4 regions of the Lelliottia sp. GFLA7 genome follow, and region 1 is predicted to be linked to each of the others. Evidence: predicted binding sites of a transcription regulator. Region 1 holds the regulator's gene; each other region holds the start of a gene.

Region 1 (7,828 bases):
TCAGGGTGATACGCGATTCTGTCATTTCGCGTATATCGAAAAAGAAGGCAATGGTCTGATGCAAGATCTTGAGGAAGAGGGCTATCTTGTCGGACTTGAGAAAAGGGAGTTTATCGCCCGTCTCAGCCATTACTATTGCGAGATCAACGTCCTGCATCCGTTCCGGATTGGTAACGGGATCGCGCAACGTGTCTTTTTCGAGCAACTGGCCATCCACGCGGGGTATCAGCTGAGCTGGAAAGACATCGAACCCGATTTCTGGTCTGCAGCTAATCAGAGCGGGGCCATGGGCGATTTAACCGACCTGACGACCATCTTTGCCAAAGTAGTGAGCGAAGCGCGGGAAACTGAGTAGAATAGGGCGGCTAATTTTTGGAGCCGCCATGATTCTGCTGATTGATAATTACGATTCATTTACCTGGAACCTGTACCAGTACTTTTGTGAACTGGGTGCTGAGGTGGTGGTCCGACGTAATGATGAGGTGACGCTGGCAGATATCAACGCGCTGGCACCGCAGAAAATTGTCATTTCGCCAGGGCCTTGTACCCCGTCTGAATCGGGTATTTCGCTCGATGTTATCCGCGATTTTGCTGGCAAACTGCCAATTCTGGGCGTCTGCTTGGGGCATCAGGCGATCGGCCAGGTCTTTGGCGCGACAATCGTTCGTGCCGCAAAAGTGATGCACGGCAAAACCTCTCCGGTGACGCATACCGGAACCGGCGTATTTCGCGGTCTGAACAATCCCCTCACGGTGACGCGCTATCATTCGCTGATAATTGACCCGCCCACGCTACCCGATTGCTTTGACGTGACCGCCTGGAGCGACACCCAGGAGATCATGGGCATTCGTCACCGCGAATGGGATCTCGAAGGCGTGCAGTTCCATCCGGAAAGCATCCTGAGCGAACAGGGCCATCAACTGCTGGCTAATTTCCTCCATCGTTGATTGGTTATTGCTTTGTTGTGATTTTTTATGCATATTTTGTGATTATATTTTCACTGTTAATGTGACATAAAATGGATGGGCATGACATGGCAACTGAACAATCTGCAATTACACGCGCAACTTTCGATGAAGTTATCCTGCCGATTTATGCACCGGCTGAGTTTATCCCGGTAAAAGGGAAAGGCAGCCGCGTGTGGGATCAGCAGGGCAAAGAGTACGTTGATTTTGCGGGTGGTATTGCGGTGACGGCGCTGGGGCATTGCCATCCTGCTCTGGTCGAGGCGTTAAAAACGCAGGGCGAAACCCTGTGGCACACCAGCAACGTGTTCACTAATGAACCCGCGCTGCGTCTGGGGCGCAAAATTATCGACGCCACGTTTGCCGAGCGCGTTCTTTTCATGAACTCAGGTACCGAAGCTAACGAAACTGCGTTCAAGCTGGCGCGTTACTACGCGTCTACGCGTCATAGCCCGTACAAAACCAAAATTATTGCTTTCCATAACGCCTTCCACGGCCGCTCGCTGTTTACGGTTTCCGTCGGCGGACAGCCGAAGTATTCCGATGGATTTGGCCCAAAACCTGCCGACATCATCCATGTGCCGTTTAACGATCTCCACGCCGTAAAAGCGGTAATGGACGACCACACCTGCGCGATTGTGGTTGAGCCGATTCAGGGCGAAGGCGGTGTAATGGCGGCGACGCCAGAGTTCCTGAAAGGCCTGCGTGAACTGTGCGACGAACATCAGGCGCTGCTGGTGTTTGATGAAGTGCAGAGCGGAATGGGGCGTACCGGCGATCTGTTTGCTTACATGCATTACGGCGTGACGCCGGACATTCTGACCAGCGCCAAAGCGCTCGGCGGCGGCTTCCCGGTCAGCGCCGTGCTGACGACGCAGGAGATCGCGTCGGCATTCCATGTAGGATCTCACGGTTCGACCTACGGCGGGAATCCGCTGGCCTGCGCTATCGCTGGCGCGGCGTTTGATATTATCAACACGCCAGACGTGCTGAACGGCGTGAGCGCGAAACGCGAACAGTTTGTGAAACATCTTCAGCAGATCGATGCGCAGTACGATGTGTTCAGTGATATTCGTGGAATGGGGCTGCTGGTTGGCGCGGAACTGAAGCCACAATATCAAGGCCGCGCGCGTGATTTCCTCCATGCCGCTGCGCACGAAGGGGTGATGGTGCTGAATGCCGGACCGGACGTCATGCGCTTTGCGCCGTCGCTGGTGATTGAAGCACAGGATATTGACGACGGTATGGCGCGCTTTGCCGCAGCCGTTGGGAAAATCGTTAAGGGTTAATTGGATTCACGCCGCAACAGGCGCGTTAACCAAATACCGTGATGTGGGCGTTGTCGCCATGCCACCGACGAAATGGTGTGCATGGTGCTCAGATGCCCGAGTATACGCTGTAAGTGCTGTTCCAGCGTGCTCATCGGACCGTAGGTGAGCGTTTCGGGCCCTTCAAGAATATTAATATCCCCCGATTCCCCCGGCGCGTCATATTCCAGGCGCTGCTGACACCGCTGCAACGCAATTTCACACGACTGCAAATAGCGCTGCGCCAGATCCGGCGTCAGCATCGTATGCTCGCGCGCCAGCGTGGTCATCGCGTTGATATGTTCAACGATGAACTGGCTGTGGGTGACCCAGAGTTTCATATCGGCCAGATAGTGCGAATTAAAGCCCGGCTCTTGCATGGCTTGGTTCAGCGAGTTAAACAGCGCGTTATGAGCCTGATTGACCTTCATGCGCTGGTACGCCAGCGGCGACGGCTGCGGATCGGCGCTGAGGATCAGGCGAATAGCCTGCTGGTCGGCCTCGAGCGCATCGTGAGCATTCTGGCGCAACAGCCCGCTTTGCCACTGCGGCCACAGCCAGACCATGCCGCCAAACGCAATCAGACAGCCAATCAGCGTATCCACCAGTCGGGCGACAATAAACTGTTCGCCATTCAGGGTAAGCAGTTGCAGGGTATACACCGCGGTGACCGTAAAGCCGACCATTGCCCAGCCATAGTTTTTACGGATAAACAGATAGCTGACCAGCGTGATAAGCAGCATGCCCGCCAGGGTATAACCGTCCGGAACGTGGAAGTGCAGCGTGACGCCCGCAATCACCAGGCCGGCAATAGTCCCGCCCGCCCGGTGCAGGATCCGCACGCGCGTCGCGCCATAGCCGTTCTGCGTCACGAACAGCACAGTCATTAAAATCCAGTAGGGCTTGGGTAAATGCAGCGCCACGCCCATCAGGCTGGCGATACTCAGCATCACGCTAATGCGCGCCGCATTTCTCAGGGCAGAGGATTTAAAAGACAGATAGCTTTTCAGCGCTGGCAGTAGCGGCAGCCGTTTCTGCTTATCCGCCATCAGGTCACGGGAATAGAGCGGACGTTGGGTGCGCAGCACGCGTGCGATGCGGCTGAAATGCCATGCGCAGAACTGCCCGACCGGGTTATCCGGATGCTGACGGGCGATTTTCTCCAGCGCGCCTAATGGCTTATCCATGGTAAAGCGCGTGGGATAGCGGTGATAAAGAATATCGTCAGCCAGCACGCGCAGACGCGCCGCGACCGTCTGGGCATTCCAGCGGATCACCGCTTCGGCATGGCTACGCTCCACCAGTTTTTGCACTTCCTGCGGATGATGCAGGCTGACGGAGATATGTTCCTGGAGATCCAGCCCTACCTGAAACGTGCGCAGCAGCCGTTTGTATTCATGATTTTTATTGGCCGCCAGCATGTGCAACTGTTGATAACACTGGCTGATTAAATCGACCACTTTTTGCTGACGCGTCAGCAGCGGCGGCAGCGCCTTTTCCGGGTCGGTATGCTGCGTCAGCAGGGTGTATTTTGCTTCGCAGTAATCAGCGAGCTGAACGTAGAGCAGGCTTAAGGATTCGCGCAAAGGCTGCTCGCGCCACATCCAAAACCAGAACCAGTTGAATAATCCGTACCATAGCGTGCCAAACGCGTAGATCAGCAGCGGTTCCCAGACGGGCATATTCCCGGCGAGGCTGAGGGTGAAAATCGAGGCAATTAGCGAAGCGGGGAGCAATCGGGCATGCAGAGAACTGATTTCCGCCGTCACGCCGAGCGTGAGTGCCAGCACGGTTAAAATCAGCGGCAAGGGGATATCGCGCGCCAGCAAAAGCTGTACTGCCAGGCTACATCCGGCAAACAGCGATCCGCCAATAATCAGGCGTTTGAAAAAGCGTTTATGCGGCGTATCGAGACCGGCAATGTTACAGCAGGCAGGGACGAGGGAAAAAAGCAGACCGTGTTGCAGGTGACCCAGAATCAAACCGACGGCCACGGGGAGACATAACACCAGCGTTTGCCGAAGTGCGTAGTTAACTTCCGGGTGATAGATCAGCCTGCGCCACATAGATGCCAGAGACAAAAACGGCGTGACACCTTGCGATGGCACGCCGTTCGACCGGAATTAACGCGTTCCGTAAACCACGATAGTTTTACCGTGGGCGGAGATCAGGTTCTGATCTTCCAGCATTTTCAGGATACGGCCAACGGTTTCACGGGAGCAACCGACGATCTGACCAATTTCCTGACGGGTAATTTTAATTTGCATGCCGTCAGGGTGAGTCATAGCGTCAGGCTGTTTCGCCAGGTTCAACAGCGTTTGCGCGATGCGGCCGGTCACATCCAGGAAGGCGAGGTTACCCACTTTCTCGGAGGTGATTTGCAGGCGGCGAGCCATCTGCGAAGACAGGCGCAACAGAATATCCGGGTTAACCTGAATCAACTGACGGAATTTTTTGTAGGAGATCTCAGCCACTTCACAGGCCGATTTTGCACGTACCCAGGCGCTACGTTCCTGGCCTTCTTCAAACAGGCCCAGTTCGCCGATGAAATCGCCCTGGTTCAGATAAGAAAGGATCATCTCTTTTCCTTCTTCATCTTTAATAAGCACTGCCACCGAGCCTTTGACGATGTAATACAACGTTTCCGCTTTTTCACCCTGGTGAATCAGCGTGCTCTTCGATGGGTACTTATGAATATGGCAATGAGACAAGAACCATTCGAGAGTCGGGTCTGTTTGCGGTTTGCCAAGCACCATGCGCTGTTATCCTCTGTTATAAGCTGTCACCAGAGTCATAAATCGCATCCTGACTCTGGGGTTGCAATCGAATTCTTCCCCGTACCTGGGAATTAGGCTGTCATAAATGTTTGCAGCCTGTAATGTTTGATGTCCTCTGCATACATGTGTAACGTCAATGTATTACTGTAGCATCCAGAGTGTTTTAGCATAGCTTTTGCCGCGTGTCTCCTGGTGTCTCGCTTCAGCATGACGCAGGTCGACTTCCGTTGCGAGAATTGTAACGCACGGGTAATCTGTCCGGAAAAATGCAACGTCGGAGTGAATAAAATGCAAGCGCGTGTGAAATGGGTTGAAGGTTTAACGTTCCTCGGCGAATCCGCTTCAGGACACCAGATTTTGATGGATGGCAACTCCGGCGATAAAGCGCCAAGTCCGATGGAAGTGGTGCTGATCGCGGCGGGTGGATGCAGTGCCATCGACGTGGTCTCGATTCTGCAAAAAGGGCGTCATGACGTCACCGATTGCGAAGTGAAGCTGACATCAGAGCGTCGCGAAGAAGCGCCGCGTCTGTTTACGCACATCAATCTGCACTTCATTGTGACCGGCAAAGCGCTGAAAGATGCCGCGGTTTCCCGTGCGGTGGATCTTTCTGCGGAGAAGTACTGCTCGGTCGCGTTGATGCTGGAAAAAGCGGTGAAAATCACGCATTCGTATGAAGTGATTGAAGCGTAAGCGTTGACGAGATTTAGCCCTCTCCCATGAGGAGAGGGAATAAGATCATTCGATCTTTTTGCCTTCCATCAGCCGTTGCACCAGCGGCATCATGATCAGCTCCATCGCCAGTCCCATTTTCCCGCCCGGCACGACCAGCGTATTTATGTGCGAAATAAACGACCCCTGCAGCATTGCCAGCAGCCACGGATAATCAATATCTTCCAGATTACGGAAGTGAATCACCACAAAGCTTTCGTCGAGCGACGGAATCGTTTTGGCGGCGAAGGGATTTGACGTGTCCACTGTAGGCACGCGCTGGAAGTTGATGTGCGTGCGCGAAAACTGCGGCGTCAGGAAGTTAATATAATCTTCCATTGAGCGTACCACTGAATCCATGACTGCCTCACGCGAGTGGCCGCGCTCGCTGGTGTCGCGGGTGAGTTTCTGGATCCACTCCAGGTTGACGATAGGCACCACGCCGACCAACAGATCGACATGCCGCGCCACATCCTGTTGCGGCGTTACCACGCCGCCATGCAATCCTTCGTAAAACAGCACATCGGTTGGTTCCGGAAGCGGCTGCCACGGCGTAAATGTGCCCGGCACCTGGTTCCACGGCACGGCTTCGTCATAGGTATGCAGATATTTACGCGATTGCCCTGTGCCCGTATGGCCGTACTCGGCAAAGGTTTGTTCCAGCAAACCGAAGTCGTTGGCGTCTGGCCCGAAGTAGCTGATGTGTTTGCCGAGATCGCGCGCCTTGCGGATCGCCATGTCCATTTCAGGGCGGGTATAGCGATGAAAACTGTCGCCTTCTACCTCGGCGGCACGCAGGTTGAGCTGCGCGAAAATCTTACGAAACGCGAGGCTGGTGGTCGTGGTTCCCGCACCACTTGAACCCGTAACGGCAATAACCGGATGTCTGGCTGACATAGCAACTCCCTGACTGGAATGATGAAGCGATCAGCCGCGAAACTGATTGCGCGGCATGATGTTGACGGTTTCGTGCAGTTCAGACCACACCAGCAATATCTCGCCATTTTGTAGCTGCCGTTTCACATCGGCGACCTTTTGTTCAAGCGAGCGTTCATGTTCACCATAATCGGTGCCTTCGCGTAATACAAAGCTTTCAATCAGGCTGTCCAGCGTTTCGGGAGCCAGATCTTGCCAGGGAATCATCATCGTGTTTTTTCCAGCCAGGGGGTTAACCAGTCGGGGATACGCGTTTCCAGCCACATTTTCGGACGCCGTAACGTACCGCCGATAAAACCAACGTGGCCGCCATGTTCGGTCAGCTGATACTGCACGTTTGCGGGCAAATATCCCGGTGCCGGAATCGAATGGTGATCCATAAAGGGATCGTCTTTCGCATGGATGATCAGCGTCGGTTTGGTTATCTGATTCAGCAACGGCATGGCGCTACACTGACGATAATAGTCTAGTGCGTCAGCAAAACCGTGGATCTTCGAGGTGATCAGATCGTCAAACTCCCGCAAACGGCGCATGCGCTTGAGCTGTTGCAGGTTGATTGGCAGCGTGTCGGGATAGGCTTTCAATTTGCGTGCCGCGTTGGCTTTCAGCAAATTCAGCAGATAGCGCTGATACACGCGCGAAAAGCCCTTTTCCATATGATAGCTGCACTGCTCCAGCATAAACGGCGCGGAGACGATCACCGCCGCGTCCAGCGGCACGGCGTTACTCTCTTTTGCCAGCAGGCAGGCCAGCATATTGCCACCCAGCGAATAGCCTACCGCTGCGGTAGGGGCCGCGCCGTAAGTCTTCGCCAACCAGTATAAAAACCAGGTGCCGTCTTCTGTTTCGCCGGAATGATAAATCCGCTCGCGACGGTTTGGCTCACCACTGCATCCGCGAAAATGCATCACCACACCGAGCCAGCCGCGCGCTTTTGCCGCGTGGATCAGGCCGTGCGCATACGGGCTGTGCAGGCTGCCTTCCAGCCCGTGGAACACCACCAGCCGGGGTTTATGCCTGGCCTGGTCGGGATCTTCGCTCCACGCTAAATCGACGAAATCGCCGTCCGGCAGGTCGAGGCGCTGCCAGTGCGGGTCAAATTGCAGTTTACGGCGCAGGAGCCGTGGCAGCA
Region 2 (7,828 bases), on a different contig from region 1:
TATTAACCCAACCTGAAATTTTAATGCTGGATGAACCCACGCGCGGTATTGACGTGGGCGCCAAATTTGAAATTTATCAGCTTATTGCTGAGCTGGCCAAAAAGAATAAAGGGATCATTATTATTTCTTCCGAAATGCCGGAATTGTTAGGGATCACAGATCGTATTCTGGTTATGAGCAATGGTCTCGTTGCCGGAATTGTTGACACCAAAACGACAACGCAAAACGAAATTCTCCGTCTTGCGTCTTTGCACCTTTAAGATCAGGGGCTCCTCATGAGTGCGTTAAATAAAAAAAGTTTTCTCACTTATCTGAAAGAAGGCGGAATTTACGTCGTACTTTTAGTATTACTGGCCATTATTATTTTCCAGGACCCTACGTTCTTAAGTTTATTAAACTTGAGTAACATTCTTACCCAGTCCTCAGTGCGTATTATTATCGCATTGGGTGTGGCGGGTCTGATTGTGACTCAGGGTACTGACCTGTCAGCGGGACGTCAGGTGGGCTTAGCGGCTGTTATCGCCGCCACTTTATTACAGTCCATTGATAATGCGAACAAAGTATTCCCGGAAATGGCCACCATGCCTATCATTCTGGTGGTGCTGATTGTGTGCGTTATCGGTGCCATTATCGGTCTGATTAACGGCATCATCATCGCGTATCTGAACGTCACGCCGTTCATTACGACGCTGGGCACGATGATTATCGTTTACGGGATCAACTCCCTGTATTACGACTTCGTGGGCGCATCACCGATTTCTGGTTTCGACAGCGGCTTCTCTACCTTCGCGCAAGGCTTTGTCGCGCTGGGCAGCTTCCGCCTGTCATACATCACCTTCTATGCGCTGATTGCGGTCGCGTTCGTCTGGGTGCTGTGGAACAAAACGCGCTTCGGTAAAAACATCTTCGCTATCGGCGGTAACCCTGAAGCCGCGAAAGTGTCTGGCGTTAACGTTGCGCTGAACCTGCTGATGATTTACGCATTGTCCGGTGTGTTCTACGCATTCGGTGGTTTGCTTGAAGCGGGCCGTATCGGCTCTGCAACGAATAACCTCGGCTTCATGTACGAGCTGGATGCAATTGCTGCCTGCGTCGTGGGCGGCGTCTCGTTCAGCGGTGGTGTGGGTACGGTAGTAGGCGTGGTCACCGGTGTAATCATCTTCACCGTTATCAACTACGGCCTGACGTATATCGGCGTGAACCCTTACTGGCAGTACATCATCAAGGGCGCGATCATCATCTTCGCCGTCGCCCTGGATTCACTGAAATACGCTCGTAAAAAGTAATCGCAGAAGTCCAAAAAAAGCCCGCTGAGATAGCGGGCTTTTTTGTTTTCTTATTTCTTGTCTTTTATCTGTAGATCCAGAAGTTGCTCGGGTGTTACTGCCGGATAATCCTGCGCGCCTTCGGGCACTTCGTGCAACTCAGGGATAGGCACCAGCGGACCTAAGAAGCGTGGTTCACGCTTGAAGAGATACAGGTCGGCGAGCGCACCAAAGCGAGCGCCAAACTCACGTACGCGGACGCTGAGCATATCTTTTGGAGACGGTACGGCGTAGCACTGGGCCTGAATGCCCATATGTAGCGCAATAAAGAGCGCACGCTCGCAGTGGAAACGCTGAGTGATGATAATGAAATCATTGGTATCAAATACTTTGCGCGTACGCACGATAGAATCCAGGGTACGGAAACCGGCATAATCCAGAACGATATCAGCGGGGTCGACACCTGCGGCAATCAAATCTTTGCGCATGGTCATGGGTTCGTTATAGCTCTGCTGGGCATTGTCGCCGCTTAACAGCAGGTAATTCACTTTGCCGCTGTTGTAGGCATTTAGCGCGCCCTGAATGCGGTAGCGGTAATACTGATTGATCACGCCGGTACGATAATATTTTGCCGTCCCCAGCACCACGCCAACCTGTCGATAAGGCAGGTCCTGTAAATCGTCAAAAATATAAGGGGCGGTTTTCCAGCTCATCCAGCGGTCGAGGCCGAGCGCAGCCAACAGCAGTATGCCGACCAGGACAGACAGGCTGTAAAACACACGCTTTAACATGAAGATGACTCGTCCGTGGGTGAAATTTCACTCAGGCTACTTTACCCGCCTGGGAAGCGCAAGAAACTGCGATTTGATTGAGGGGATTTTCATCAGTTTCGCGGGCATTTCTGCCCGCAAAGAAGGATTACGCCAACAGGGTGCGATCAATGTTAGAACAGCCCAGCGCTTTCAGGGTTGCCGCGGTGGCATCCCACTGAATCAGAGGTGCATCAGCTTTTTCAGCGAGGATCGCGCGCTGAATATCTGGATAATCGTAGCCGTTCAGGCTCAGTAAATTCAGGGCACCTTGCAGCGGTGGCAGGGTTGGGTTAAATGCGGCGTTCTCGGCATAACTGCCAGAGAAAATACGGCCATCACGGCACTCCAGCGCAACGCCACTCGGTGACTGGCTGTACGGCGCGTGACTTTTATTGGCGGCGGCAATGGCAGACTGCGTCAGTTCATCGCCCGTTAACGCATAACCGTGGTTCTGCTCATCCATCAGCAGCGTTTTGATGTCGAGGTCTTTCGGACCAAAGGCATCCGGCAGGTAATCACCCAGGGTATGCGGCTCACGACCCGGCAGATTAATGCGCAGTTCCAGACCACTGTTCAGCTCATTCATAAACTGGCGACAGTGACCGCAAGGGGTGTAGTTAACGGTGATGGCTTTCAGAGCGTGTTCACCGCGAAGCCAGGCGTGACTAATCGCGCTCTGCTCGGCGTGGACAGTTTGTTGCATCGTCGCGCCCAGGAACTCCATGTTCCCACCGAAATACCAAGTGCCACTCACGCCGCGCGCGATGGCGCCAACGTTGAAGTGGGAAAGGTCAGCTCTTGCGCAGGCGGCAGCCAGCGGGAGCAGTGCGAAAGCCAGCGCGTCTTCGTCCAGTCCCGTAGCCTGTTTAAGCATCGTGACCTGCTCAGCCGTCAGCAGGGCGGGGAAGTGCTCATCCGCCAGAACCGGAGCCAGGGCTGATTGCAAATTCTCGGCGAGCTGGGCGAAAGCAGATTGAAAACGTGGGTACATGGCAATGCCTCATAAAGGTTAATGGATCGGTAGTTTACGGAGCCACTACCGCTTTATATGTGATCCAGTTCTCATTATGTATGCAACTTATGAAATCAAAATGAAAATTGCGCGACGCATCGCAAATTTTAGCCCACCACGGCCAGAATGATCGGGAATAAGAACGGTGCAATGAGCGATGTCATGATCCCACAAATCACCAGGGCTAAAGAGCTAAACGCGCCTTCCTGATAATCCAGTTCCGCACAACGCGCTGTGCCGAGCGCATGCGATGCGGTTCCCATAGCCAGCCCACGCGCCGCTTTGGTTCGAATGCGCATTAAATTGAGCAGCGTGTGTCCAAATACGGCACCCAAAATACCGACAAAAATCACGCACATTGCGCTAATAGCGGGAATGCCACCAATGCTGCCACCCACCGCCATCGCAATCGGCGTGGTCACGGATTTCGGTAATATTGAGGCGGCGATCTGCGGCGAAGCGCCCATCAGCAGGGCAACTGATGTCCCTGTCACCATCGCGACTACGCTGCCAATCAGGCAGATCGTGATAATGGATTTCCAGCGTGCGCGGATCTGGTGAAGCTGTTCGTAGAGCGGAAAAGCCAGGGCAACGACCGCAGGCTGCAACAGATCGTTCAAAATTTTGCTGCCCGCAAAGTAGCGCTCGTAAGGAATATGGGTGATCAGCAGGAAGGGAATAATCACCACCATGGCGACCAACAGCGGGTTGAGCAGCGGCATTTTAAAACGGGCGGCAAGTTTCCGGGCGGCGAAGAAAACCACCAGCGTCAACGGCAGTGACCACCAGATATTGGCCATCATTTTTGGTTTCCTTTTTGCCCTACCACTTTACGTTCGCCATGCACCAGATGTGAACTCCAGCTCACCACCAGGAACACCACCAGCGTGCTGATGGCGCATGAGACCACAATCGGACCAAACTGGGCTTTCAGCACATCGTAATACTGCATCACCCCCACGCCGATCGGCACGAACAGCAGCGCCATATAGCGAATCAGCACGAAGCATCCCGGGTTGACCCACTTTGCGGGCAGAATTTGCAGTGCCAGCAGCAAAAACATAATCAGCATGCCGATTATGCTGCCCGGAATGGTGATAGGCAGCAGGGATGCGACGAAAATTCCTGCATAGAGGCAAGCGTAAATAAGGATAAACGCGCGCAGATATTGCCAGACAGTATTGAGTGCTTTGATCATGGTGAAAGTCCTTGATGAAACGAATTCATCATACAATTAAACCTGGAAACGTGCTACGGATCACATCATGAAATTTGAGCATACCAGACATTCCTATTTGGAACGTCAGGCACTTCCCCAGAATTAAGGGTAAAGACGATAGAAAACAGTGTAGTACTGGGTGGTTTTTCGGCGGTAATGATATGATAAATCTCCCCCTCAGGCAGGAGATCACCATGCCAGAATATTTCATTTTCAAAAAGGGCAGCGCGGTTCACGCACGACCAGCAGCCGATATTGACGCCGCGTCTACATTAAAAGAACAGGGCTACGAAAAGCAGTTTGAAGAAATTATTGCTTCAGATGAGAAAAGCGCCCTTGCGCGATTTGCTTCCATTAAGAAAGAAGAAAAACTGACAGTGCACGCGTTTATGACGGGGCCCGCCATCATTTCGCTGGTGCTTGCCATCGTGGTGGTTATTGGTTTTGTGTTTACGTGATATAGCCTCGGGACGTGCGTTAATCAGCCCTTTCCACGCGCCAGGAGAGCGGCTACCATAGCGCGTCTTTTTTCACAGGTATTGAGAATGCGTGTATTACTGGCGCCGATGGAAGGTGTGCTCGACTCACTGGTGCGAGAGCTGCTGACCGAGGTTAATGATTACGATCTCTGCGTCACCGAGTTTTTGCGTGTGGTCGATATGCTGTTGCCCGCAAAGTCGTTTTATCGACTCTGCCCGGAATTGCATCGTCAGAGTCGGACGACGTCAGGCACTCTGGTTCGCATTCAGCTTCTAGGCCAATACCCCGAGTGGCTGGCGGAAAACGCTGCGCGCGCCGTGGAGCTGGGCTCTTATGGTGTGGATCTCAACTGCGGCTGCCCGTCAAAAATGGTTAACGGTAGCGGGGGCGGCGCAACGCTGCTTAAAGATCCTGAGCTGATTTATCGCGGCGCGAAAGCGATGCGTGAAGCCGTGCCTTCTCATCTGCCCGTCACGGTAAAAGTGCGTTTGGGCTGGGACAGTGGCGATCGCCAGTTTGAGATTGCGGATGCTGTTCAGCAGGCCGGTGCGACCGAACTGGTCGTTCACGGGCGTACCAAAGAAGACGGCTACAAAGCGGAGCGCATTAACTGGCAGGCGATCCGCGACATTCGCCAACGGCTGAATATTCCTGTTATCGCCAACGGTGAAATTTGGGATCACGAAAGTGCGCAAGCCTGTCTACACGCAACGGGCTGTGACTCGGTGATGATCGGGCGCGGTGCCCTCAACATTCCAAATCTGAGCCGGGTGATAAAATATAACGACCCCCGTATGCCGTGGCCTGACGTGGTGACACTGCTGCAAAAATATACCCGCCTCGAAAAGCAGGGTGATACCGGGCTCTATCACGTTGCGCGTATCAAACAGTGGCTGAGTTATTTACGCAAAGAATACGATGAGGCGCTGGGGTTATTTCATGAAATCCGCACGCTGCAAACGTCAGCGGATATTGCCCGCGTCATCCAGTCCAAATAAAACCCTCTTTCCGGTGAGACTGATCACGATCTAAATCACATTTTTACGCGTGACGCATTGAGGCCATGAATGAAAGTGATAGAGTGACAAAACTGGATTGTTACTGCTACGGCAGGCAAAACCTGATTTTCTGGCATTTGTCGGAGGTCAGGTTTTTTTGTTTCTAGGGTTCCAATGAAAATCGCCAAAATTCTTAATAATAATGTGGTGGTTGTTCTGGATGAGCATGGGCGTGAGCAGGTCGTGATGGGCCGTGGGCTGGCCTTCCAGAAACGCGTCGGTGAAGATCTGCATGCAGATAAAATAGAGAAAGTGTTCGCGCTGCAAAGCGATGAACTGGTCGGACGGCTTGGGGAATTACTCAGTCAAATTCCTCTTGAAGTGATGACCACCTGCGATCGCATTATTGGGCTGGCGGCGCAGCGACTCGGAAAATTGCAGGATAGCCTCTACATCACGTTAACGGACCACTGTAACTTTGCCATCGAGCGGCAAAAGAAAGGGGTCGCTATCAAAAACGTATTGTTGTGGGAAATTCGACGTCTGTATCCGAAAGAATTCGCCCTAGGCCAGGAGGCTCGCGCCATTATCGCCAAACGGTTGGGTGTCCAACTCGCCGAAGATGAAGCCGGTTTTATCGCCCTGCATCTGGTGACGGCACAGCTCAATAGCGAAATGCCGGAAGTGATGCACGTGACCCGCGTGATGCAGGAAATCTTGCAGCTGGTGAAATATCAGCTGCAGCTGGAGTACGACGAAGAGTCACTCAGCTATCAACGTTTTGTGACGCATTTGAAGTTCTTTGCCCAACGAATGCTGACCCGTACCGTGGTGCAGGACGACGATGTGTCGCTGCATACAGCGGTGAAGGATAACTACGCTAAAGCGTGGAAGTGCGCTGAGAAAATTGGGCAGCACTTGCAGAATAGCTATCAGCGCGAGCTGACGACCGAAGAAATTATGTTCCTCGCCATTCATATTGAACGGGTGAGAAAAGAAGGGCGTTAAGCCCTAAAAATGGATTGTTACTGCATAACGCAGGCAAAACCTGAGCGCGGCTTCTGAGAGGAAGACGTTCTCGGGTTTTTTTATTTTTATACTCAGTCAACCGGTGCCTGCGGGCATCAGATGTAAGGAAATCGACATGGAATACCAAGCTTTGGCGAAGGATATTCTTGCCCACGTTGGGGGCAAAGAGAATATCGTCAGTCTGGTTCATTGTGCCACCCGACTTCGTTTCAAATTAAAAGAGAATCAAAAGGCCGATGCGCAAGGGCTGAAGCAAAATCCGGGCGTGATTATGGTTGTCGAAAGCGGCGGTCAATTTCAGGTGGTTATCGGTAATCACGTTCACGACGTCTGGCAGGCGGTGCGAGCAGAAGCAGGCCTGACGGACGATACCCCCGTTGCGTCGGATGAACAGGGTGATAAAGGCAATCTGCTGGGCCGTCTGATTGATATCGTTTCCGGTATTTTCACCCCGTTTCTCGGCGTTCTGGCGGCCTCCGGTATTCTGAAAGGGTTGCTGGCGCTGGCGGTGGTCTGCGGTTGGCTCTCGACCGACAGCGGAACGTACAAAATCTGGTTCGCGGCAAGCGATGCGCTGTTCTTCTTCTTCCCGCTGGTGCTGGGCTATACCGCCGGTAAAAAGTTTGGCGGCAATCCGTTTATCACCATGGTTATCGGCGGGGCGCTCACGCATCCGATGATGATTCAGGCATTTGAAGCCAGCCAGCAGGTGGGCGCGGTATCAGAGGCATTCATGGGGATTCCCGTGACCTGGTTTAACTACAGCTCCTCGGTTATTCCCATCATTCTTGCCGCGTGGGTGAGTTGCTGGCTGGAAAAGCAGAGCAGCAGATTGTTACCGCCGTCGATGAAAAACTTCTTCGCGCCGCTCATCTGTTTAGTCGTGACCGTCCCGCTGACGTTCCTGATTATTGGTCCCGTCGCAACCTGGCTGAGCCAGATACTGGCGAACGGCTATCAGTGGATTTATGTTCTGGCACCGTGGCTGGCTGGGGCGGCGATGGGGGCACTGT
Region 3 (7,828 bases), on a different contig from region 1:
TAACGGGTACGTTCAGATCGGCACGGATGAAAACGCGTTTACCTGCCAGATCCAAATCGGTCATCTTAATTACAGACATGGTGAATCCTCTCGTTGATTCTTAAAGTTTTGCAAGCGCACTTTGCGCCCTACCTGAAACCTTGCGCGGCCATGGCTAACGTGGTGTCGAGCATCCTGTTAGCAAAGCCCCATTCGTTATCACACCACACCAGCGTTTTGATGAGGTGGGCACCGCTGACCCGCGTCTGTGTACCATCAACAATGGCACTGTGGGGGTCATGGTTAAAATCTACTGAGACCAACGGTAATTCCGTATAGTCAACTATACCATGAAATGAACCCTGTGCCGCTTTTTGCAGTAAAAGGTTGACTTCGCTGGCTTTTACCGGTTTTTTCACCGTCACGCTGAGATCAATTGCGGTGACATTAATGGTCGGTACACGCACCGCGATCGCTTCAAAACGATCGTTAAACTGCGGGAAAATACGGGTAATCCCTGCCGCCAGTTTAGTATCCACCGGAATGATTGACTGACTTGCTGCGCGCGTGCGGCGCAAATCCGGATGATACGCGTCAATCACTTGCTGATCGTGCATAGCAGAGTGGATCGTCGTTACGGTCCCTGACTCAATGCCATATGCATCGTCTAACAGTTTAATGACCGGAATGATGCAGTTTGTCGTGCAGGAGGCGTTGGAGACAATACGGTGTTCGGCTTGCAGTTCATGGTGATTCACGCCGTAGACAACCGTCGCGTCAAGATCGTGACCACCTGGGTGGGAAAACAGGACTTTTTTAGCACCTGCTGCAAGATGCGCTTCTCCGTGTTCACGGTTACCGTATACGCCGGTACAGTCGAGAACCACATCCACGCCCAACTCACGCCAAGGCAGCGCGTCAATGCTCTGCTCATGCAACACGCGAATGGCATCGTCGCCGACAAAGAGCTGCTCTCTTTCCTGGCGAACATCCCAGGCAAAGCGCCCATGGCTGGTGTCATATTTCAATAAATGCGCCATGCCCACGGCGTCAGCCAATTCATTGATGGCCACCACGGTGATTTCCGCACGGCGCCCGGATTCATATAAGGCACGAATCACATTGCGTCCGATGCGACCAAACCCATTTATCGCTACGCGTACGGTCATAGGTCTCCTGCAAGGCTTTCCCTGAGTTTGAGGTGGCTGAAAGAGTAATCCAGCAACGCTCGGAGGGGAATCCTCGCCTGTCACAAACTGCGACTGATTGGTCAATTGTCGAACAACCCAACAACTGAAACGCTTCAGCAAGAATAAGCGAAACAGAGAATAAAAGGAATGTTCGGCCAGGCCAATAAGACAGCTATATGACTTGCGTCACATTTTAAATGGAATAATTCACAACGTTTTCACACGGCGGTGGAATAGCTGACACAAAAAAGCCGGACGGATGTCCGGCTCAGATTTTGTATGCCCGGCGAATAAAACGCGACCGGGCATGACTGCGATTACAGCAGCTCTTTGGCTTTTGCGACAACGTTTTCAACGGTGAAGCCAAACTCTTCAAACAGCAGCTCAGCCGGTGCAGATTCACCGAAGGTGGTCATCCCGACGATTGCGCCGTTCAGGCCAACATATTTGAACCAGTAGTCAGCGATACCGGCTTCAACGGCAACGCGAGCGGAAACCGCTTTTGGCAGCACGGATTCGCGGTAAGCGGCATCCTGTTTGTCGAACGCATCGGTTGACGGCATGGAAACCACGCGCGCTTTAACGCCTTCGGCAGACAGTTTTTCCCATGCAGCCACAGCCAGCTCAACTTCAGAACCGGTCGCGATGAAGATCAACTCTGGCTGGCCAGCGCAATCTTTCAGCACGTAACCACCGCGAGCGATGTTCGCCAGCTGCTCTGCGGTACGATCTTGCTGTGCCAGGTTCTGACGAGAAAGAATCAGCGCGGTCGGGCCGTCCTGACGCTCAACACCATATTTCCACGCCACCGCAGATTCAACCTGGTCACACGGACGCCATGTGGACATGTTCGGCGTCACACGCAGAGAAGCTACCTGCTCAACCGGCTGGTGCGTCGGGCCGTCTTCACCCAGACCGATGGAGTCATGGGTATAAACCATTACCTGGCGCTGTTTCATCAGCGCAGCCATACGCACGGCGTTACGCGCGTATTCGACGAACATCAAGAAGGTAGACGTGTACGGCAGGAAACCGCCGTGCAGGGCGATACCGTTAGCAATCGCGGTCATACCGAATTCGCGTACACCGTAATGGATGTAGTTACCGGCGATATCTTCGTTGATTGCTTTAGAGCCAGACCAGATCGTCAGGTTAGACGGAGCCAGGTCAGCGGAACCGCCCAGGAATTCTGGCAGCCACGGGCCGAATGCTTCAATCGCATTCTGAGACGCTTTACGGCTGGCGATTTTAGACGGGTTAGCTTGCAGATTCGCGATGAATTCGTTTGCTTTGGCATCGAAATCAGCCGGCATGTCGCCTTTCATACGGCGAGTGAATTCAGCCGCTTCCTGTGGGAAGGCTTTAGCGTAAGCAGCGAATTTCTCATTCCATGCAGACTCTTTCGCCTGGCCTGCTTCTTTAGCATCCCACTGCGCATAGATTTCTGACGGAATTTCAAACGGAGCGTGTTTCCAGCCCAGTTTTTCACGGGTCAGCGCGATTTCAGCGTCGCCCAGTGGAGCGCCATGCGAATCGTGCGTACCTTCTTTGTTTGGTGAGCCAAAACCGATGATGGTTTTGCACATCAGCAGGGACGGTTTGTCAGTCACTGTGCGCGCTTCTTCTACCGCACGTTTAATGCTGTCGGCGTTATGACCATCAACACCGCGTACCACGTGCCAGCCGTAGGCTTCGAAACGTTTAGCCGTATCGTCAGTAAACCAGCCTTCAACGTGACCATCGATAGAAATACCGTTGTCATCATAGAACGCAACCAGTTTACCCAGCTTAAGGGTACCTGCCAGAGAGCACACTTCGTGAGAGATACCTTCCATCATGCAGCCATCGCCCATGAAGGTGTAGGTAAAGTGGTCAACGATGTCGTGGCCCGGACGGTTAAACTGTGCAGCTAGTGTTTTCTCAGCAATCGCCATACCTACCGCATTCGCCACGCCCTGACCCAGTGGACCCGTGGTGGTTTCTACGCCAGCGGTGTAACCCACTTCTGGGTGACCAGGCGTTTTAGAGTGCAGTTGACGGAAGTTTTTCAGCTCTTCAATTGGCAGCGCATAGCCAGTGAGGTGCAGCAAGCTGTAGATCAGCATAGAGCCATGGCCGTTAGACAGCACAAAGCGGTCACGGTCTGCCCATGATGGGTTTTGCGGGTTGTGGTTCAGGAAATCACGCCATAGGACTTCGGCAATGTCAGCCATACCCATAGGGGCGCCCGGGTGACCGGATTTGGCTTTCTGTACTGCATCCATGCTCAGCGCACGAATAGCATTAGCAAGCTCTTTACGTGAGGACATTTTAACTCCAGATCGGACTGTTAAAGGCTATGCCCTTGACGACAGCGCGTTTTGGGCTATGCCAGAAAAAAGTGCCAACAATGTAACCCAAGCGACAAAGCATGTACATGGAGCATTCTTTTGCCGTTTAAGAAATCTCTGGATCATGCTCGCATGTTGCGCAATCTACTCGCCCGCCCCTGTAGATATTCCTTATACTTAGCGCCACGACCGCTTCGCTGTCGAAAAATTTTCGGATTTTATTCAGATCAACGGGTACGGAAGCAACATCATGAAAATGCGTGCAATAGTGCTGGCCTTGGGTACAACGTTCCTGCTGAGCGGCTGCCAAAATATGGATTCAAACGGTCTGATGAGCTCCGGTGCAGAGGCTTTCCAGGCCTATTCACTGAGCGATGCGCAGGTAAAAGCGTTGAGCGATCAGGCCTGTAAAGAGATGGATGCCAAAGCGACCATTGCGCCCGCCAACAGCACATATGCGCAGCGTCTGAACAAGATTGCTTCCGCGCTGGGTGACAACATCAATGGCCAACCGGTGAACTACAAGGTTTACATGGCAAAAGACGTCAACGCGTTTGCCATGGCTAACGGCTGCATTCGCGTTTACAGCGGCCTGATGGACATGATGACGGACAATGAAGTTGAAGCGGTGATCGGCCACGAGATGGGCCACGTCGCTCTGGGTCATGTGAAGAAAGGCATGCAGGTGGCGTTAGGTACCAACGCGATTCGTGCAGCAGCGGCATCTGCGGGCGGGATTGTCGGCAGCTTATCGCAGTCTCAGCTGGGTGATGTGGGCGAAAAACTGGTCAACTCTCAGTTCTCCCAGCGTCAGGAATCCGAAGCGGATGATTACTCCTACGATCTGTTGCGCAAACGCGGCATCAATCCGTCGGGCTTAGCCACCAGCTTTGAGAAGCTGGCAAAACTGGAAGAAGGCCGTCAAAGCTCAATGTTTGACGACCACCCTGCTTCCGTTGAACGTGCCCAGCACATTCGCGACCGCATGAAAGCTGACGGCATTAAGTAATGCATTGGGCCGGGTTGCATCACGCTTCCCGGCCCAATAACGCGTTACTCGCCTTTCTTCGCCGCCTGGATATACAGCATTTCCAGTGCCAGCGTCGCGGCAGCCAGCGCAGTGATTTCTGACTGGTCGTAGGCCGGAGCGACTTCCACCACATCCATCCCCACGATATTCAGATCCTTAAGACCGCGAACCAGTTTAATCGCGCGATCGGACGTCAGGCCACCGATGACCGGCGTGCCGGTACCCGGCGCAAAGGCAGGATCCAGACAGTCGATGTCGAAAGTCAGATACACCGGCATATCACCCACGATCTGCTTCACCTGAGCGATGATATCGTCTACGCCACGGTCATTCACCTGACCGGCATCCAGAACGGTAAAGCCATTGTCTTTATCAAACTCAGTGCGGATACCGATCTGCACTGAATGGTTAGGATCGATCAGCCCTTCGTTCGGCGCAGTATAGAACATCGTGCCATGATCAAATTCGCAGCCGTTCGCATAGGTGTCGGTATGCGCATCAAAGTGCACCAGCGCCATTTTACCGAAATGCTTGGCATGCGCGCGCAGCAGCGGCAGAGTCACAAAGTGATCGCCACCGAAAGAGAGCATGCGTTTACCCGCAGCCAGCAGCTTCTCGGCATGCGCCTGCAGCTTTTCGCTCATTTCACGCGCATCACCGAAGGCATAAACCAGATCGCCACAGTCCACCACGTTCAGACGCTCACGCATGTCGAAGTTCCATGGGAAGCGATTATGCTCCCAGGCCAGGTTAGTCGACACCTGACGAATGGCCGCCGGGCCATGACGACCACCGGCACGACCTGACGTCGCCATATCAAACGGAACGCCGGTGATCACCCAGTCAGCGTCGCTATCGTACGGCTGGAAATTCATCGGAAGACGTAAAAAACCAAACGCGTTAGATACCAGAGAGTTGTCGTACTGATGGCCTAAAGTACTCATATCCTGACCTCTTATAGAGTCGATACTTTGAAAGAGATGAAAAAAAATCCCCTCCGCGTCGTTAAACCCGACGAGGAAGGGATTGATTCGTTTAATGCTTAATGGGGCGAATTATCGCCGTTAATTCATACAGGTTCAAGTGAGTATAGGGTAATGAGCGAACTGATGCCCCTCACCCGTACTCTCTCGGAAAACGTATTTACTCGTCTTCCAGGTACGTATAACCGTACAGACCCGCTTCAAACTCTTCCAGGAACTGCTGCTGTAACGCGGCGTCCAGATCGGTGTTTTTCACCTGATCGCGGAACTGCGTCAGCAGTTTTTTCGGATCCAACTGCACGTATTCCAGCATGTCCGCCACGGTGTCGCCCTCATCAGAAAGCTCCACTTCAACGTTGCCGTCAGGGAACACAAACACGTCAACCGCTTCGGTATCGCCGAACAGGTTGTGCATGTTGCCCAAAATTTCCTGATACGCACCGACCATGAAGAAGCCCAGCATTGGCGGGTTCTCCGGATCGTATTCCGGCATTGGCATCGTTGTGGCAATACCGTCGCCATCGACGTAGTGATCAATTGCGCCATCGGAATCACAGGTGATATCCAGCAAGACAGCACGGCGTTCCGGCGCATGATTCAGCCCTTCAAGCGGCATCACTGGGAACAACTGATCGATACCCCACGCATCCGGCATCGACTGGAACAGCGAGAAGTTGACGTAAATTTTGTCCGCCATACGCTCTTGCAGTTCGTCGATAATCGGACGATGCGCTCGGTTACTCGGGTCCAACTGCTTCTGAACTTCATGACACATGTTCAGATAAAGCTGCTCTGCCCACGCGCGTTCTTGCAGGCTGTAGGTGCCTGAAGAATAACCGGTATGAATGTCATGCAGATCCATCTGGCTGTCGTGCAACCACTCGCGCAGCGAGCGACGCGTGCCCGGCTCGTGCATTTCTTGCCAGGTTTCCCACATGCTTTGCAGTGCGCGCGGCGCATTTTCCTGCGGTGGTGTCGCTTCGGTGTTTTCGCTACGCTCAACGCCGATGATGTTAGACACCAGCACGGTATGGTGTGCGGTGACCGCGCGACCCGACTCGGTAATGACCGTCGGATGCGGCAAGTTGTTTTCTTCGCAAGCATCACCGATCGCCCAGATGATGTTGTTCGCGTACTCGTTCAGGCCGTAGTTAACGGAACAATCCGACTGAGATCGCGTCCCTTCGTAGTCCACGCCCAGGCCGCCGCCGACATCGAAGCACTGAATATTGACGCCAAGCTTATGCAGTTCCACATAGAAACGCGCCGATTCGCGCACGCCTGTGGCGATATCGCGAATATTCGCCATCTGCGAACCGAGGTGGAAGTGCAGCAACTGAATGCTATCCAGACGACCACATTCACGCAGGATTTCAACCAACTCCAGAACCTGAGTAGCTGCCAGACCGAATTTGGATTTTTCACCACCGGAAGACTGCCATTTGCCGGACCCCTGTGAGGCCAGACGCGCACGCACGCCAAGGCGCGGAATCACGTTCAGACGCTCGGCTTCTTCCAGCACGATCGCGATTTCGGACATCTTTTCGATGACCAGATAGACTTTGTGGCCCATCTTCTCGCCGATCAGCGCCAGACGAATGTATTCACGGTCTTTATAACCATTGCACACGATCACTGAGCGGGTCATTCCGGCATGTGCCAGCACGGCCATCAGTTCAGCTTTTGAACCGGCCTCCAGACCCAGCGGCTCGCCGGAGTGGATCAGCGATTCAATCACGCGGCGGTGCTGGTTAACCTTGATCGGGTAAACCAGGAAGTAATCGCCTTTGTATCCATAGGATTCACGCGCACGCTTGAACGCCTGGTTGATGGAGCGCAAACGGTGTTGCAGGATCTGCGGGAAGCAGAACAGCGCAGGCAGACGTTGCCCCTGTGCTTCGCGCGCTTTCACCAGTTTAGCAAGATCGACACGCGCTTCCGGAACGTCAGGATCGGGGCAGACGCTGATGTGGCCCAGTTCGTTAACGTCGTAGTAGTTATTGCCCCACCAGGCAATATTGTATGTGCGCAGCATCTTGCTGGCTTCCTGCGAGCTCATCGCAACCTCCTGCATGGAACGTAGTACACCCTGTTCGCCTGCTGACGAAGGGGAAAGCGAAGACATGTCGTCAGACATAGCGAACCTCAACTTGTTGTAGTAAGTGTAAAACAGTTGACTACTATCGCAGTCTCAAACGGCGATAACAACCCATATACGGCCCGATCATCCAGCACATCATGCTGAACGCGAGGCCATGCGACCGGTTTCATATTCATATATTGTAAAACACGTATCCGAACTCTGTATGACAAGGT
Region 4 (7,828 bases), on a different contig from region 1:
CTGATCCCGACGATTATTACGCTCTCTCTGTTTGCCGTGCTGGCGGCGCTGCTCGCCAACGTGCTGCACACGGACCTGATTCACCTGATCACCACGTTTATCCAGCAGCCGCTGCGGTTGATCAATACCAGCCTGCCGGGCACGCTTTTTATCTACAGCTTTGGTAATTTCTTGTTTACGCTGGGGATTCATCAGTCGGTCGTGAACAGCGTGATTCTGGAACCGTTCTTATTGATCAACACCAACGAGAACATGATCGCGTTCGCTAACGGACAGCCGATTCCGCACATTATCAATAATATCTTTGTCCCTACGTTCGGCATGATTGGCGGAACCGGGAGTACCATTTCCCTGCTGATTGCGATTTTTATCTTTGCACGTCAAAAGTCATCAAAGCAGGTGGCGCGGCTGTCGCTGGCGCCGGGATTGTTCAATATCAACGAGCCAGTGATTTTTGGCTTGCCGATCGTGTTCAACCTGCCGCTGATGATCCCGTTTGTCCTGCTGCCGGCCATCGGCATTTATTTTGCCTGGCTCTGTACCACGCTAGGGCTGATGTCGCGCTGCGTGGTCATGATCCCATGGACCACGCCGCCAATACTCAGCGCCTGGCTGGCGACGGCGGGGGACTGGCGCGCGGTGGTGGTGCAGTTGGCAATCATTGTATTTGGTGTATTCTTCTACCTGCCTTTCCTCAAGATTGCTGAGCGAGTGGCGTTAAAAAACAGTGTGATAGCGGATCAATCATAAGGAAAAGGCGATGGCGGCGAAGTACATCACCATAGCGCGGGAAATTAAAAAACGCATTATTAGTCAGCAGTATGCCGCCAACGAACCGTTGCCCGACCAGTTTGCGCTGGCGGCGGAGTTCAGCACCAGTCGTATGACGATTCAGCAGGCCATGCGTCAGCTGATTGTGGAAGGGCTGGTGTATACGCGCCAGGGGCAGGGGACGTTTATCCGTAAAAACTTCCTGCAGCTGTCGCAGTGGGATCTTTCCGGCAGCGACTATTTTGGTGCGACCAAAACCTGGGAACATCTTGGAACTGTCAGCAGCAAAGTGGTGCATTTCGAACTGCGTTTTCCGAATGAGAAAGAGCAGTCTTCGCTGATGATTAATGTCGATACGCCAGTGTATGATTTTATCCGTTTGCGTTCGCTCAACGGCGAGCCGATGTCGCTGGATTCAACCGTAATGCCGCTGAATCTGGTTCCGGGCCTGAATAAAACCCACCTAGAAAGCTCGGTGTTTCAGTACGTTCAGGAGACGCTGGGGCTGAAAATTATGGGGTCGTATCGGGTGGTTCGTGCGTTAAAACCGACGGCGCTCGATATGCAGCATTTGATATGTGAACAAACCGATCCGGTGCTGGAAGTGGAGCAGGTTATCTATCTGGAAGACGGTACGCCGCTGGAATATGCCCACTGCCACTACCGCTACGATCATGGCGGAATCGTCATCGTGAATAACGGATAATAAAAAAGCGGGCTAAAAAGCCCGCTTTTTTTATGTCTCGATTTGAATCAGTTCAAACGAACCGGCATCCCTGAGCGGTTCTGCACGGCCTGATCAACAACCGTCGCTTCAACGTCTGGCTGGGTAGTGACAGCCTGCACGTTGCTCTTCAGATTAATCGGTACGATTTCATTGTTATTAATCTGGTCTTCGCTGGTAGAGAGCGGGTTATGCACTTCAATGTAGCGGCTGCCATCCGGCTCGGAAGTGGCTTTGACAGGCTCATTGATAAACTGTACGCGCGTCCCAACAGGCACGTTCTCGAACAGGAATTTGATATCTTCGTTACGCAGACGCACACAGCCGTGGCTGACGCGCAGGCCGATACCAAAGTTGGCGTTGGTTCCGTGGATCGCATACAGACGGCCAATGTACAGCGCGTACAGACCCATCGGGTTGTCCGGGCCAGCGGGCACAACGGCTGGCAGTGGTTCACCGGCAGCGATGTATTCTGCGTGCATTTTCGCGGTTGGCGTCCAGGTTGGACCCGCTTTCTTACGTTCGACTTTGGTGGTCCAGTTCATTGGGGTATCTTTGCCCAACTGACCGATACCAATCGGCAGAACGATCACGGTGTTAGTGCCTTTTGGGTAATAGTACAGACGCATTTCCGCGCTGTTGATCACGATGCCTTCATGGACGGTGTCCGGCAGAATCAACTGCTGAGGAATGTTCAGCACAGTGCCCGCTTTCGGCAGATACGGGTCAACGCCCGGGTTTGCTTCCAGCATGTTGGACAGGCCCAGCTGATATTCAGCTGCAAAATATTCCAGCGGCTGGTCGTTGCCTTCCGGCACGATAACCACCTGGTTTTGACCCACCAGACGGCTACCGTCTGTCGGCAGCGGATAAGTTACCGCAGAAGCGGTATTGCAAAAACCTACTACGGCTAACGCCGCCGCAAAAAGCGTTGATAATTTCATATTCATGTTATGCGAGGTATCTTTGCCACTCTGGCGATTAGTTGATGAGTCTGAGTCAGTGATGGGAGCGCATTATATGTGCATTCCCGCCCACTGGGAATTCAGATGTGTACGAAATCACATTTTTTTCACTTTTGTTAAAGTTTAGTGGTTCGCTGCAACACGGGATCTCATTTAGGAATTGTGGCATAATGACGTGTTTATCACACTTTTTCGCAGGAATCTCCCGTGTTAGTTACCAGCAACATCACTATGCAGTTTGGCAGTAAGCCGCTGTTTGAAAACATTTCCGTCAAGTTTGGCGGCGGCAACCGTTACGGCCTGATTGGTGCCAACGGTAGCGGAAAATCCACCTTTATGAAGATTCTCGGCGGCGATTTAGAGCCAACGCTCGGTAACGTGTCGCTGGATCCGAACGAACGTCTCGGTAAGCTTCGCCAGGACCAGTTCGCCTTTGAAGAGTTTTCGGTGCTCGACACTGTGATCATGGGACACGGGGAACTGTGGGAAGTGAAACAGGAGCGTGACCGCATTTACGCTCTGGCAGAAATGAGTGAAGAAGACGGCTATAAAGTGGCCGACCTCGAAGTCCTCTACGGCGAAATGGACGGTTACTCTTCCGAATCCCGCGCAGGCGAGCTGCTGCTCGGTGTCGGCATTCCCGTTGAGCAACATTACGGCCTGATGAGCGAAGTCGCGCCAGGCTGGAAGCTGCGTGTGCTGTTAGCACAGGCGCTGTTCTCTAACCCAGAAATTCTGCTGCTTGATGAACCGACAAACAACCTGGACATCGATACCATTCGCTGGCTGGAGCAGGTGCTGAACGAACGTGGCAGCACCATGATCATCATTTCGCACGACCGTCACTTCCTGAACATGGTCTGCACCCATATGGCTGATCTGGACTACGGCGAACTGCGCGTTTACCCAGGCAACTACGATGAATACATGACGGCTGCGACCCAAGCGCGCGAGCGTTTGTTGTCTGATAACGCCAAGAAAAAAGCGCAGATTGCCGACCTGCAATCCTTCGTGAGCCGCTTTAGCGCCAACGCCTCTAAATCTCGTCAGGCAACGTCTCGTGCCCGTCAGATTGACAAAATCAAGCTGGACGAAGTGAAAGCGTCCAGCCGTCAGAACCCGTTCATTCGCTTCGAGCAGGACAAGAAATTGTTCCGTAATGCGTTAGAAGTCGAAGCACTGACCAAAGGTTTTGATAACGGTCCGCTGTTCAAAAACTTCAATTTGCTGCTGGAAGTGGGCGAGAAAATTGCGGTTCTCGGGGCCAACGGCGTCGGTAAATCCACGCTGCTGAAAACCCTGGTGGCTGAGCTTCAGCCCGATCACGGTACGGTGAAATGGTCTGAAAATGCGCAAATTGGCTATTACGCGCAGGATCACGAATATGAATTCGAAAATGATCTGACCGTATTTGACTGGATGAGCCAGTGGAAACAGGAAGGCGACGACGAGCAGGTTATTCGCGGCATTCTTGGCCGTCTGCTGTTCAGCCAGGACGATATCAAAAAGCCTGCGAAAGTGCTTTCCGGTGGTGAGAAGGGTCGCATGCTGTTTGGCAAGCTGATGCTGGAAAAACCAAACATTCTGGTGATGGATGAACCAACGAACCACCTGGATATGGAATCTATCGAATCGCTGAACATGGCGCTGGAGATGTATCAGGGGACACTGGTCTTCGTTTCTCACGACCGTGAGTTTGTTAGCTCGCTGGCGACCCGCGTGATTGAGATTACGCCAGAGCGCATCGTGGACTTCACCGGTAACTACGAAGATTATCTGCGTAGCAAAGGCATCGACGGCTAATTTCCCGTCGTCTTTCGCGCTGCAGAGGCGTTGGCTGCACCTGCTCGCCCCGGTCACTGACTTATGTAAGATTCCGGGGATTTGCAGGTTTGTCGCCATACTGCAGCGAGAAATACGAGGGAAATCAACGTGTCCTTTTCCCTCTCCCCGTGGGAGAGGGTTAGGGCATCAGACCGCTTTATAACACCCACTCACTCCCTTCAACGCCATTCACCAGCAGCTTACGTTTCTCGCCTACCGGTAACGACACGTTCAGCGTATTCCACGCCGGACGATAATCACCGCACGCTTCCACCTTCAGATCAATCGTTGACCCTTCACACACCATTTCCCAGTTCAGCCACAACGCGTTGCCCTTTTGATAACCCCAGCTTTCGCCGTCGTCTTCAAACAGCAGGCCAGACGTCGTCCCCACGCCTTTCAGCGGGAACAATTTCAGCTCGCGCATATCATCTTTTTCAGCTGACACATGCGTAATGCGTTCACTCAGCGGTAGACCCGCCCCGGCGCGCACCAGCAATGGCAGTTTTTCCAGAGGCGCATCGCGGGTAATCCACTGACCGCCGGAGAACCATTCGTGGGTGTAAAAATCATACCAGCCAGTTTCGTTGTCTGGCAGCCAGAGGCGGCGCTCACGTTGTCCCGCTTCGACGACGCTCGCGACAAGCACATCGCGGCCCAGCAGGAAGTCGTCACACTCTTCGAACGTCTGCGCATCATGCTCGTGATCGAGAAACGTTGGGCGCAGCATCGGCTCGTCGTCAGCATGAGCCTGCCAGAGCAGGGTGTATAAATATGGCAGCAGCCGATAGCGCAGCTCGATGGCACCGCGAATGGCCGGCGTCACGCCCGGATACATCCACGGCTCATTTACCGTCTGATCGTCATTCCACGAGTGAATGGTGAAGCGTGGATGCATCACGCCGTTCTGTACCCAGCGCACAAACAGCTCGGCATCAGGTTTATCGCCTGAGAAACCGCCCACATCGTGGCCGACGTTAAACAAGCCGGACAGGCTCATGCCCAGACCCATACGGGTGTTATAGCGCAGCGTCTCCCAGTTGGTCCGGTTATCGCCGCTCCAGGTCTGGACGTAGCGCTGCATCCCGGCGCAGCCTGAACGCGAAATCAAATACGGCCGTTTTTCTGGTGCAAATTTCTGTTGCGCTTCTATCGACGCGCGCATCATCAGCAGCGGCATCACCGGGCGAATGTGCTTGATCGCAATTTCCTGACCGAAGCCGTGACAGCGCGCCTCACCATCCCAGACTTCAAACTCGTTGTTATCATTCCAGGTGGAATCGATCCCCATTTCCAGGATTTGAGTCGTGACACCGTTCTGCCACCACTCGACCGTTTGTGGGTTCGTAAAGTCGAGGTGCGAGCCTTCGTCGTCCCAGAAGCTTGAGCGTTCTGGCGCATCGGTTTCTGAGTCGCGGATAAACAGGCCTTTTTCCGCCACTTCGCTGTAGCGCGGGTGATCCTGTAGCAGGCACGGTTTGATGTTTGCCGCAAGTTTGAGACCCGCGTCGTGGAACGCCTGAGTCATCACTTTGGGCTGCGGCACTTTGTCATAGTTCCAGTTAAAGACGTAGCGCTTGCCGTTTATCGAGGTATACCCGGACGACAGCTGGAACGAGTCGCACGGGATCGCGTGTTCTTCGCACAGGCGGATGAAGTTCATCAGCTGATTTTGCGCGTCGGGTGCGTCGGTGTAGTGCATGGTCGAACCGCTGTAGCCCAGGCTCCATTTCGGGCCAAAAAGCGTTTTCCCGGTCAAGCGCACGAAGGCTTTGGTGACGTCCAGCACGCGTTTGCCGGTAAAAATGTAGTAATCAATATCACCCGCTTCGGCCTGCCAGCGGCGATAGGCGGTGTGGTAATTGTCGATTTCGTTGCCCAGATCCAGCCAGCAGCTGCTCAGGTTGTCGTAAAACACGCCGTAGCTCACGTCATCGCGGCGGGCGATGGTAAACGGAATATGCTTGTACAGCGGATCGGTGCTGACGGCGTTGTACCCCATCGCATCCAGATTGCGCATCTCATAGCGTTTACCGTTGCGCTGCAAATCACCGGCTTTCTCACCCAGGCCATAAAAGCGCTCATCTTTACGACGGCTCAGGTAGTGGGCCGCGCCGTCGCCGTGAGCGTTCAGCAGATAAGCACTTGTCGGGCGGTCATTCACCAGCGCCTGCCATTCACCCGCGTCATTGCGATAATGCCACTCCAGCCACAGCGGCTGATGCACGGTGACGCGCAGCTGTTGGGTGGCAATTACCAGCGCGTCGCCCTGCTGCGTGAGCGTCCACGTCGGGCAGCTAAATCCGCTGAGATCTTCTCGATGCCGACCTTCCCACGGAACGTCCTGTTCTGGCGCAATGCTCCAGGTTTTCTCCAGCGCCAGCTCGCCTTTGCGCTTAATCAGCACGCGGAACAGATTCTCTTCCAGCACATACAGATTCAGGTGATGTTGAGAATCAACCAGCAGTTCCAGATGATTCGCTGACTGCTTCGCCAGCGTCCAGTTTTTCAACGTTTTCATATGCAATACATCCAGTATCAGGCGCGCTTAGCGCGACGTTCAGCAATAAATGCGACCAGGAAAAATGCGCCAACAAGGTCAAAGAAACCCATGGCAATGAACAGCGGGTTAAAGCCGATTTTGTCGGCGGTGACGCCGATTAACAGTGAGAACAGGAAGCTGGCGATCCAGGCCGCCGAGCCGCGCATGCCGTTGACGGTCGCCATCTGACCTTTGTCGAACGATTCCACCACCAGGGCGCTGAGCATGCAGGAGATGATCTGATGACCGAACCCGCCGATAGAGATAAGCGCAATCGTGATATACGGGTCGCGGGTGATAGCAACCGCAGCCAGAGAAATCATCAAGAACGCGCCGGTCACAGAGCTGGCCACCACGGAGTTAACACGCGAGCAGCCGAAAAGACGGGTATAAAGACGGGTAAGATATCCGCTGACCACGCTGCCGAGATCGGCGGCCAGGAACGGCAGCCAGGCAAACATCGCGATCTGTTTCAGGTCCATGCCGTGTTCTTTGGCAAGATACAGCGGAACCCAGAAGCTCAGCACGGCCCAGGCCGGTTCAGCCATGAAAGCGGGAATAGCGATACCGTAGAAACGCTTATTTTTGGACACGGTTTTGAGTGCGGTCAGGAACGGCAGCTTAACGGCTGGTGGCTCGTTATCCTGTTTGATGAACGCCAGCTCGTCTTTGCCCAGATTCGGGTGCTGTTCCGGGTTGTGGTAGAACGCCCACCACAAAATCACCCACAGCAGAGCCAGCACGCCGGTAAACATGAACGCACCTTGCCAGCCGAATGACGCGTGAGCAAAGTAAATAATGGGCGGTGCCAGCATCGCACCGATCGAGAAGCCTACGCCTGCCCAACCGGCAGCAATCGGACGCTCAGATTTTGGGAACCATTCGCCAATGGTTTTGGCGTTTGCAGGCGTAGCGGCGGCTTCCGATGCCCCCATGAAGAAGCGCAGGATAGCCAGGTGCACCCAACTGCCCGCACCAGCGTGGAAAATACACATTAATGCC

The links. Region 1 encodes CRP, which controls carbon source genes, mostly activating them, when cyclic AMP is high. Its sites were predicted from a motif close to ATGTGANNNNNNTCACAT; they were not measured.
Region 2: the regulator CRP is predicted to act here: its motif matches at 4,336-4,353, upstream of AC07RN_RS08685 (CidA/LrgA family protein).
Region 3: the regulator CRP is predicted to act here: its motif matches at 1,344-1,361, upstream of epd (erythrose-4-phosphate dehydrogenase).
Region 4: the regulator CRP is predicted to act here: its motif matches at 2,545-2,562, upstream of AC07RN_RS03245 (ABC-F family ATPase).

Annotation. Positions count from the first base shown of each region.
Region 1 covers NZ_JBWLAQ010000008.1:55,762-63,589, forward strand. Annotated here, with positions in the region: gene AC07RN_RS17955 (putative adenosine monophosphate-protein transferase Fic) at 1-355, shown strand, start outside; gene pabA (aminodeoxychorismate synthase component 2) at 384-947, shown strand; gene argD (bifunctional acetylornithine/succinyldiaminopimelate transaminase) at 1,034-2,254, shown strand; gene AC07RN_RS17970 (YccS/YhfK family putative transporter) at 2,251-4,338, opposite strand; gene crp (cAMP-activated global transcriptional regulator CRP) at 4,396-5,028, opposite strand; gene AC07RN_RS17980 (OsmC family protein) at 5,338-5,742, shown strand; gene AC07RN_RS17985 (phosphoribulokinase) at 5,788-6,657, opposite strand; gene AC07RN_RS17990 (YheU family protein) at 6,688-6,906, opposite strand; gene AC07RN_RS17995 (hydrolase) at 6,903-7,828, opposite strand, start outside.
Region 2 covers NZ_JBWLAQ010000002.1:648,190-656,017, reverse strand. Annotated here, with positions in the region: gene mglA (galactose/methyl galactoside ABC transporter ATP-binding protein MglA) at 1-260, shown strand, start outside; gene mglC (galactose/methyl galactoside ABC transporter permease MglC) at 276-1,286, shown strand; gene sanA (outer membrane permeability protein SanA) at 1,337-2,056, opposite strand; gene cdd (cytidine deaminase) at 2,184-3,068, opposite strand; gene AC07RN_RS08690 (CidB/LrgB family autolysis modulator) at 3,197-3,892, opposite strand; gene AC07RN_RS08685 (CidA/LrgA family protein) at 3,889-4,287, opposite strand; gene AC07RN_RS08680 (hypothetical protein) at 4,503-4,766, shown strand; gene dusC (tRNA dihydrouridine(16) synthase DusC) at 4,854-5,786, shown strand; gene bglG (transcriptional antiterminator BglG) at 5,961-6,794, shown strand; gene bglF (PTS beta-glucoside transporter subunit IIABC) at 6,931-7,828, shown strand, end outside.
Region 3 covers NZ_JBWLAQ010000004.1:230,368-238,195, forward strand. Annotated here, with positions in the region: gene pgk (phosphoglycerate kinase) at 1-79, opposite strand, end outside; gene epd (erythrose-4-phosphate dehydrogenase) at 129-1,148, opposite strand; gene tkt (transketolase) at 1,487-3,478, opposite strand; gene loiP (metalloprotease LoiP) at 3,750-4,508, shown strand; gene speB (agmatinase) at 4,553-5,473, opposite strand; gene speA (biosynthetic arginine decarboxylase) at 5,673-7,649, opposite strand; gene yqgB (acid stress response protein YqgB) at 7,658-7,789, opposite strand.
Region 4 covers NZ_JBWLAQ010000001.1:662,774-670,601, reverse strand. Annotated here, with positions in the region: gene AC07RN_RS03260 (PTS sugar transporter subunit IIC) at 1-750, shown strand, start outside; gene AC07RN_RS03255 (GntR family transcriptional regulator) at 761-1,477, shown strand; gene ldtB (L,D-transpeptidase) at 1,525-2,445, opposite strand; gene AC07RN_RS03245 (ABC-F family ATPase) at 2,668-4,263, shown strand; gene AC07RN_RS03240 (glycoside hydrolase family 31 protein) at 4,442-6,805, opposite strand; gene AC07RN_RS03235 (MFS transporter) at 6,823-7,828, opposite strand, start outside.